DNA from 2 places in the Ensifer sp. NM-2 genome. Region 2 is predicted to be linked to the other one. Evidence: predicted binding sites of a transcription regulator. Region 2 holds the regulator's gene; the other holds the start of a gene.
The links. Region 2 encodes LexA, which represses DNA repair genes until DNA is damaged. Its sites were predicted from a motif close to TGTTCNNNNTGTGTTCNG; they were not measured.

Region 1 (4,419 bases), on a different contig from region 2:
CCGGAGCGAAACACCCAGAGACGCTCGCCGGCCTCGTCTTCGATGACGAAATAATCCCGCACCGCCTCCATCTCGGCGTCTCGCTGCCACCACTCGCCGAAGATCCGTTCCGGACCGTCGGCGCGCTTGACCTTCCGGCGCGTGCCACGCCAGGTGATCGAGACCGGTGGACGGTCCGGCAGCAAGGCGATGGCCTCGATCAGCTCGGGACGGGCCAGCAGCCGGACCGGCCGGCGCCAATGGCTGACCCAGGTGACCTCGACCGGATTGGCCGCGGCGCTGATGCGATGGACGGAGCGCTCGGGCACGTCGGAGGCAACGGGTGCCACCCGATAAACAAGCTGGCCACGGTTGCCGTAGATATCGATCAGCGGCGTCACGTCCGTGACCTCGTCCTCGACCAGCGATGAGGATTTCTGACGCTCCTCCAGCGGCTCGGCCATGACGGCGACGAGTGTCAGCTTCTCGATCCCGAAACCGGGCTCGATCTTCTCCGTCCGATCGCGAAACAGTTTCGTCAGCCAGGCGACATCGCGCACTGGCTTCACCGTGCCGGCGCGGATTGCCTGCCGCGAACCGTCGACCTTTTCGACGATCAGATCGGCGCGCCGAACACCAAGGCCAAGCCTTTGCAGCTCGTCGATCAGTTGCACGACCAGCCGGCCGACATATTTGTCGATGGTTTCGGCAGCACCGATCGGTTCGGCGAAGGCGCGGCTCACCTCGACGAGCTCGGCGGTGCGGATCGGATCGATCGGTTCGCAGATGCGGCCGAACATCTGGTCCAGCCGCCGGCCAATCTCCGGACCGAAACGGAGCGTCAGCGGCGCGCGCGGCGTGTTGGCCAATTCGCCGATCGCCTGGAAGCCGAGCGTGCGCAGATCGCTGACGACTTTCCCGGGAAGGCGCAGCAACGATATCGGCAGCTTTTCGACGGCACGCGCGGTCTCGCCGGTCGGCGCGATGACCGTCTCGCGGCTGATGGCGCGGGCGCAGGCGTGTGCCGCACCCCAGGTGTCGGCGACCGCGACTCGGGGGGTGAGTTTTTTTGCCAGGAACTGATTGGCGATCTTGGTCACCATGGCGAGCTCGCCGCCCTGGAGGTGATCGGCACCCTCGGTATCCATGACGATCCCATCGATCCCATCGACCGCGACGATCGGCGAATAGAGCGTCAGCGCCCAGAGGGTAATGCGTTCGAGTGCTGCGGCATCCATTGCAGGATCCGCCTCGACCAGGATCAGGCCGCGAAACAGCGCCTGCGCTTTTGCCGCCGGCATGCCGACATGGACGCCGGCTTTCCTGGCGGCGGCGTCTGCCGCCGAGACCCAGCGTTTCGAGCCGCTCCTGGCGATCACGGCGATCGCCTGTTCAGGCGGAATAGACGGATCGGCGCGACGAATGCGATCCGTCGGCAGATCCGGAAGATAGATCGAGACAACCCTTGTCATCGCACGCCCTCACGAGAAACTCAGCACATTCACCCGCTTTTACGCGCATCAACTCCAGCAACCATTGGGCACTTCCGACGCCCGGTACTGGCAATTCCTCCGACGGCATCACGCTGACCCTCCACCGCGTGGTCGATGCTGTCGGCTGCCCGAAATCATTCGCCTCCGTCTGTCGCCGCCAACGTCGCACGGCAAGCGCCATCGTGCCCGTTCGCTCAGCCGCCAGCTGCAGCCGGCGCGAGCTGACCATCGGCAGGCGAACAAGTTCGCCAACGACTGCGCCGAGCCCACCAAAGGAAAGCCCTTCCTCCATATTTGCCAGAACGTCTTCCTCCCTATCGGATTCGACAAAGATCACCCGGTCGGGATGGAGGCCGACCTGGGCGAGCGCCGGAAAAAACAGATCGGGGCGCGTCAGGCACCAGACGATCGGGCCTTTGGTGCGGGCCGCGATGCCCGCCGCACACAGGGCTGCTGCCGCACCATCCACCGTCCCCGACCCGCCGCCTGCAAATTCGTGCAGGGCGCCATAGGCCAGACCACCTCCCGGGAGCACTGCATCGATTTCCGGCACCCCAAAGGACAGACAGCCGGCTTTCCTTGCTGATACGCCTTCCAGCAATGCAATGCGTTCGCGCAAATCGGAAATCACCCTTTCACGGGCAGCAGTCATCGTTCACGGCTCCCTTCAAGGTCGTGTAGGTGGCCGACATCATGTCGAACAAAATGCGGATGTTCTCTTTCTGTTCCGACCCAATAAAAGAGTCAAGCAACCGGAGGGATGGGAATATTATCCTGATCATTAGAAATGAGCAGAATACCTATGGGAATCAGCCCAATAGCGTCCTGAGAATTTTTTCCGGGCGCCTGCGAGCGCTAACCCCTTTGTGTGAATTGCGAGGACAAGTCGGGATCGTCACAGTGTCTTTAAGATTTTTCTGCTGAACTTCCGGCATGACGAAGCCTCCGAGATCAAAACCCCTCCTTCGTGACACCGAGGCCCCGATCCGTTCCCGGCCGCGAGGCAAGCGAAATCCAGCCCAACCACAGCTCCTGTTCGATCCCATGCCTGAGCGCGTCGAGCCTGCGCTGGCGGAATTGAAGACCCGTCCCCCAAAGGGAAGCGAGTGGAGCTGGGAGCTGAAATTGGATGGCTATCGCCTTGCCGTTCACATTGAACCGCGGGGGATCCGGATCCTCACGCGTGGCGGCCATGACTGGACGCACCGGTTTCCGGCGATAGAGCAGGCCGCCCGAGCGCTCGGGCCGGCGACGATGATCATCGATGGCGAGGCCGTTGTGCTCGACGAAGAGGGTCGTCCGGATTTTGGGCTGCTGCAGCAATCGCTGGGCGCATCCGGCAAACAAGCTGGCAACCGTGCCTCCGAAGCCGTCCTCTACGCTTTCGATCTTGTTTATCTGGACGGGCACGATCTGCGCGGAATCGAATACCGGTCCCGCCGACACCTTCTCGAGGACACGTTAAACGGCCCAAAGAGCGACCAAGCCGGCGCCGTCAGGCTATCGGAAACACTCGATGCCGAACCAGCCGTCCTGCTGGAGCATGTCTGCCGCCTCGGCCTGGAAGGCATCGTCGGCAAGCACCTCGACCGGCCTTATCGCTCGGGCCGGACCGGCGATTGGGTAAAAGTCAAATGCATTCAGGGCGAGGCCTTCTTCATCGTCGGTTATGAGAAGTCGGCAGCGTCCCCAGCCGGCTTCGGCTCGTTGGTGCTTGCTGCGTATCGTGGGGATGATCTCGTCCACGTCGGAAGCGTCGGCACTGGATTCAAAGAAGTCGAGGCGAGCAGGTTACGGAAGATGCTGGACACGCTCCGCTGGAAGCGAAAGCAGCCGCCCCTGCCCTATTCCGGAAGTGCCGATGTCATCTGGGTCGAACCGACCTTGATTGCTGAGATCGAGTTTCGCGCCTGGACGGCGGACGGGAAACTCCGCCACCCATCCTACAAGGGCTTGCGAGAACGCCAGGACAATGCCGAGGTCTTCCGGCTCGACTAGCGAAATCAGCGCCGTCCGCTAGATTGTCCGCCATTCGAGCTCAATCGGAGTAGATGGTCTGCTATGTGCAACCTTTATCGCATGGAAGACAAGGACTGGGTCGCAAAGTGGGCCCAGGACGCGGAAAGCCTGATCAATCTGATGCCAGCCTACCAGATGAACCCGGATCAGATGGGACCGATCGTCCGCAACACCGCCGACGGAAAGAAGCAACTGGTCCATGCGCGCTGGGGACTGCCTTCCCCGCGTTTCGCGCTCGAGAAGGCGGCCAAAGCGAAGGCCGAGAAACTTGCGGCCAAGGGCAAGGCTTTCGATCTCGAAGAGTTCATCCGCATGGAGGCCGACCGCGGCACGACCAATGTGCGCAAGCTCAGTTTTCCGCACTGGAAACGATGGTTTGGTGTCGAAAATCGATGCCTCGTACCGGTCACCAGTTTCGCGGAACCGGATCCGGCCAACCAGGAGGTTGGCGGAAACGTGCCAAATGCCTGGTTCGCCCGCGATGAGCAGAAGTCGCTGATGTTCTTTGCCGGTCTGCATGTGCCGCAATGGCAGAGTGTCCGAAAGGTCAGGGACGGCCTGACCACCGACGATCTTTATGGGTTTTTGACCACGGATCCCAACGCCCTGGTGAAGCCGATCCATGAGAAGGCCATGCCGGTTCTGTTGCTGACGAAGGAAGAGACCGACATCTGGATGCGGGCGCCCTGGGATGAAGCCAAGGACCTTGCCCGGCCGTTACCGGATGACGCGCTGATCATTTCGTCTCGCGAACCGTACGGGTCCACGATCGTGTCGAAATCCGGAGAGCCGGTGGAACAGAGCAGTCTGCTTTGATGCCTGAATTCAGGGCTCGAATATCTCGGAGAAACGAAAAAAGCCTGCCGCGGGAGGAGGTGCGGCAGGCTTCTCGAAAGATTGAACAACGGCTGGGAGGAGGAGTGCCGCT
Region 2 (4,419 bases):
GCGTCCACGAGGCATCAAGCGCCGACGTCATTCGCGAACATTCGGAACGCGCCGGATTTCCGGCGAACAAGATAACCGAAGTTGCTGCCGTCATAGGGCCTGCGACAGCATCCCAGGGGCGCAACGGTAAGTGACCGAAGCGACGTTATCATCGCAGTGCCCGGACACCGGGCACGAATGCGCGACGCAACGCCGGCAAAACAGTGATCCACCGGCACCGTCATTGACTTACGGCGGTATCAATGCAGGCTGGTTTGCCGGCATTCGGCGCCCATGCAGGGTTCCCCGGCACACCTTCCAAGGAGACGATCATGGCAAAAGGTCAAGTGCGAAGTAACCGCGAGGTTAGAAAGCCAAAGAAGGACAAGACTGTCAAAGCCGCCGTTGTGACGGAAGGCTCACAGGTGAAGCTGGCCGGCAGCAGTTTCTCCCTGGGCAAGAAAGACAAGAAGTAAGACGGTCGGCTTTAACCTCTCGAACTAACGACATGAGAGAGATATCCGTCAGTGGCCAGTCGAACTGGGGTGCGCAACGTCTCCGCGACATCCCGGCGCGACTGGTCGAGCACCCGCGGTCAGATGCCGGTTTCGTAGCGCGTTTGAACGTCGTATGTATTTGGCTGGAGATGCGAAGATCGCTACAGGCGGATGCCGCTGGCCACTCGCACTCCATTACGGCGTCCAACATCATCGGAAGCATTTGCGGCGGGTATTGTTGATCAGCTGCCAGCGCCACGCTTTGAGGCGGGCGCCGGAAAATCGAAAACGCCAACGCACCTCACGCCAATCTTTGTGCCTTCATTGCCACAGCTTGAGCACCAGTGCTCGCCTTTCGCAAAGAACTGTTGAACACGGCACAGTGCCCGGCATGCTTGCTGGACTTCGGAACGAAAGCACGGTTCACATCGTTAACCAAACCATCGCCGCCACCTCTGATCTAGTGGACGTTCACCGTGCTTGCAGCCTTGCTTATCGCCTCGATTATCGCATCGCCTAACATCGCCCTCAGCGCTGCCACGGTCGACGACCTGCAAGCCGACTTCGAAACGGCCGTGCCCTGCCAGCAGATAGACGGCCGGAACGTTTGGAAGGGAACGATCGCCTACTACATCCAGTCCTTCGTCTATCAAGGCGACACGCCGGTCGCGACCGAAGCGGCCGACGCTGTGCTGCCGGAGGACAACTCCGCGGAAACCGTCAAGGAATTCGAGGACGCCTGCTCCGCGACGCAGCCGGCCTGATTCAGGCCTCCTCTAGCAGATCGCCCATCGATATTTCTGCTGATCCCTTGATGGCAGGCTATTTCCACTGCGTCCCATCGGCCGCGGCGCAACCGTGCGGCGGGTGTCCGTTGCCAAATGTCAGCTTCAGCCGGTCACAACCCCATTGATTGAGCGGCCCGGGCATCGCCGCATTCAACGCGATACCAACTTCGTCAAACGGGCTCTGCTTGTTATCCACGTATTGATACCAGCGAAACCCAAGGATCGCGGTCGCGGCGACAACGATGGTCAGCAAGATTTGAATCAGCTTCGTCATTAAACCCTCATTCCATAAACGGAAGGAGGCATATCAGCCTCGCGCGGCGCGTGCAGCGACGAGTTGGTCAATCTGCGCTTGATTGAACCAACATTCACAGAATTTTAGGCACTTGCGGAACACATATGGAACAGATAGTGTCTGTTCTTGATTTGTTTCACGCCTCTGGAGCGACTTGCCATGCTGACCCGCAAGCAACAGGAATTGCTTCTTTTCATCCATGAACGAATGAAGGAGTCCGGTGTACCGCCGTCCTTCGACGAGATGAAGGATGCACTCGACCTGGCATCCAAGTCGGGCATTCACCGGCTGATCACAGCGCTCGAGGAACGCGGCTTCATACGCCGGCTTCCCAACCGCGCCCGAGCGCTCGAAGTCATCAAACTGCCGGAAGCCTATGCTGCGAGCGCGCAGCCCCGTCGCGGGTTTTCGCCGAGCGTCATCGAGGGTAGCCTTGGCAAACCGCCCGCCCCTGCCCCCGCGGCGAAAACGCTGCCGGTTGCCGACAACAGCTCCGTGTCGGTTCCAGTGATGGGCCGCATTGCCGCCGGCGTGCCGATCTCGGCGATACAGAACAACACCCACGACATTACCGTGCCGCTCGATATGATCGGCAGCGGCGAGCACTACGCCCTTGAAGTGAAGGGTGATTCGATGATCGAGGCCGGCATTTTCGATGGCGATACGGTGATCATCCGCAATGCCACCACGGCCAATCCCGGCGATATCATCGTGGCACTAGTCGATGACGAGGAAGCAACGTTGAAACGCTTCCGGCGCAAGGGCGCTTCAATTGCTCTAGAGGCCGCCAACCCGGCCTATGAGACGCGCATCTTCGGGCCTGACCGGGTCAAGATTCAGGGCAAGCTCGTCGGCTTGATCCGCCGCTACCACTAAGCCCGTCTCACGCCAGCGCAATTCGAGGAAAAGTGCGGAGCGGTTTTCCGCCAGGAAATGCGTAAAAACAAATAGATAGAGCGCCTAGTGACTCCGTTTAAACCGGAAACGCTCTAGCCGCCTTCATGCCGGCCAGCCGCTCTCTTACTTCAACGTCTCGCCACATAGGGTAGCGAGACGGAGATTTTCGGATCGAGTGTTTTTCACGCTCGACGGATTTTACTCGTGAATCGAGTACTCGCCCAACTCGCAGAGATCCTGCTTGTCTTCAGTCGTGTCGAGACCGGAACCTTCTTCGAATTCAAAGCGCATGTCGTATTTGCAGACATCACGTCCGTCGGCGATGGTAATTTCCATGCTTTCGCCCGGATTAAGCACCTGCCGCCCGAAGACGTCGTCTTCCCACTGATCAACACCGACCGGCGATGTGTAGAAGTTCGTCAAAACGGCATTCGTCTTGTTCTTAAGCTGAAAGACGAGATCCTCAGCGCTTGCGGTGGCCGTCGTTACGGCAAGAATGGCAAGAGCAGTCAGGGCGATCTTATATTTCATTTTATGTCTTTTCCTCCATTGTTGGCTTTGTTTGACACTACCTATACGGGTCGCGCTGTTGGGATATTCATTCCCAGTTCTGTCTAGAGACAATATTTTCAGCACTGACAATAGTGACCGAATCACCATTTCGGGGCGCGTCCTCGCAAGGCCATGTCGTTGGCGACTGCGGACGTTCGCAAACTGGCGGGCAAGCGCAGCCCGGTCGAATTGCGCTTTGAAAACAGTGGTTGGCTGCGATGCGGGCAGCCTCGCTGCGCGTGTTGGACGCGCCGCATTGGCCCATGTTCCTTGCCCCCCGAAAACCGTACCTGCGTGCCGGCAGCATGTCCTTTGCGCAGGCACGCACAGCGTTTCACTTTCGACAATCGGGCTGCTATTGACGGAGAACCGCTTTAGCCAATCGCGCAGGCGCTGGGTGACTTGTTGCTTTCATCGTGCGAGGGGCTGAATCACGCGCTCGCCCGCCCTATCTACGTCACACTTTCGTTGACGCTCGCAACGAGCACGCGGCCGCTTACGCCACCGATGGCCGGTATTTCGACCGCCTTCGGATCTGCGTTCGCCTTGAACCTCGCGTGGGGCGTCGACCGCCAGCGGCATTCGCCGCTGCCAAACCTGTTGAGCGTGTGGCCGATGGCGCTCAATTCTCCTGAACGGAAACCCCGTCCTGGCCAATCTTGATCTCTACGCCGGTCGGTTTTGTTTCCTCGCGGTAGACATAGGCGCCGAGACCAATGACGGCGACGGCGAGCATGGCAATGATCAGATAGAGCCCATTACGGTTCATTCAGCAATTCCTCGCTTGGGTACGGTATGGGTAACTAGGTTCGTACCCAAGAAAGGCAACGGTGCGACGCGGACAGTTCGCTCCTCGCGCGGATGATGCAGGACGGATGCGAACGGCCGTAGGCTTTTTCTCCGCACGATCCGTTGGCCGAGCGCTCTTGCGACGCATCGGCTCGGGCCGCGGAACGTCCCCGACGTGGAGCACGAAAGCGTGCTGGCGCACGTATCGGGCACTTGGTCTGAATATGTGCCCGATGCGCGACGAGACGCCTCGTACCCCGCGCCTGAGCCCAATCGGCTGATGGCCCTACAACGAACGGCCTCAACGGGAGTGCGGTCCTCTGGATTGAGACTGCCCCCGAATGCGCTTGAGCACAAGCAACCCACCTCATAAGAAAGCTCATCAAATGCGCTTCAAAATCAGATGGATGATTGGATGAATCTCGATGTTCAGAACCTTGACGGAGCCTGCCACTGCGGAACGGTTCGCTTCAATGTGAAACTGAAGAGCGGCCTCCGCACCGCCCGCCGTTGCACTTGCTCCTATTGCCAGTTGAAGGGCGCGGTTGCCGTCTCTGCCGCCAAGGACGGGGTCACGGTTCTCTCCGGCGGCGAGGCACTCACCAAATATCAGTTCAACACG

Region 1: C6558_RS36480 (ImuA family protein) is a predicted target of LexA. The motif match lies at 2,185-2,202, and genes of this name have one in related genera.

What each region holds. Positions count from the first base shown of each region.
Region 1 covers NZ_PVZR01000035.1:27,453-31,871, reverse strand. The annotation lists gene C6558_RS36485 (DNA polymerase Y family protein) at 1-1,451, opposite strand, end outside; gene C6558_RS36480 (ImuA family protein) at 1,372-2,124, opposite strand; gene ligD (non-homologous end-joining DNA ligase) at 2,406-3,470, shown strand; gene C6558_RS36465 (SOS response-associated peptidase family protein) at 3,534-4,307, shown strand.
Region 2 covers NZ_PVZR01000018.1:23,507-27,925, reverse strand. The annotation lists gene C6558_RS28125 (DUF4242 domain-containing protein) at 1-134, shown strand, start outside; gene C6558_RS40065 (hypothetical protein) at 312-455, shown strand; gene C6558_RS28115 (hypothetical protein) at 953-1,240, shown strand; gene C6558_RS28110 (hypothetical protein) at 1,299-1,538, opposite strand; gene lexA (transcriptional repressor LexA) at 1,719-2,435, shown strand; gene C6558_RS28100 (hypothetical protein) at 2,655-2,987, opposite strand; gene C6558_RS28095 (hypothetical protein) at 3,631-3,777, opposite strand; gene C6558_RS28090 (GFA family protein) at 4,213-4,419, shown strand, end outside.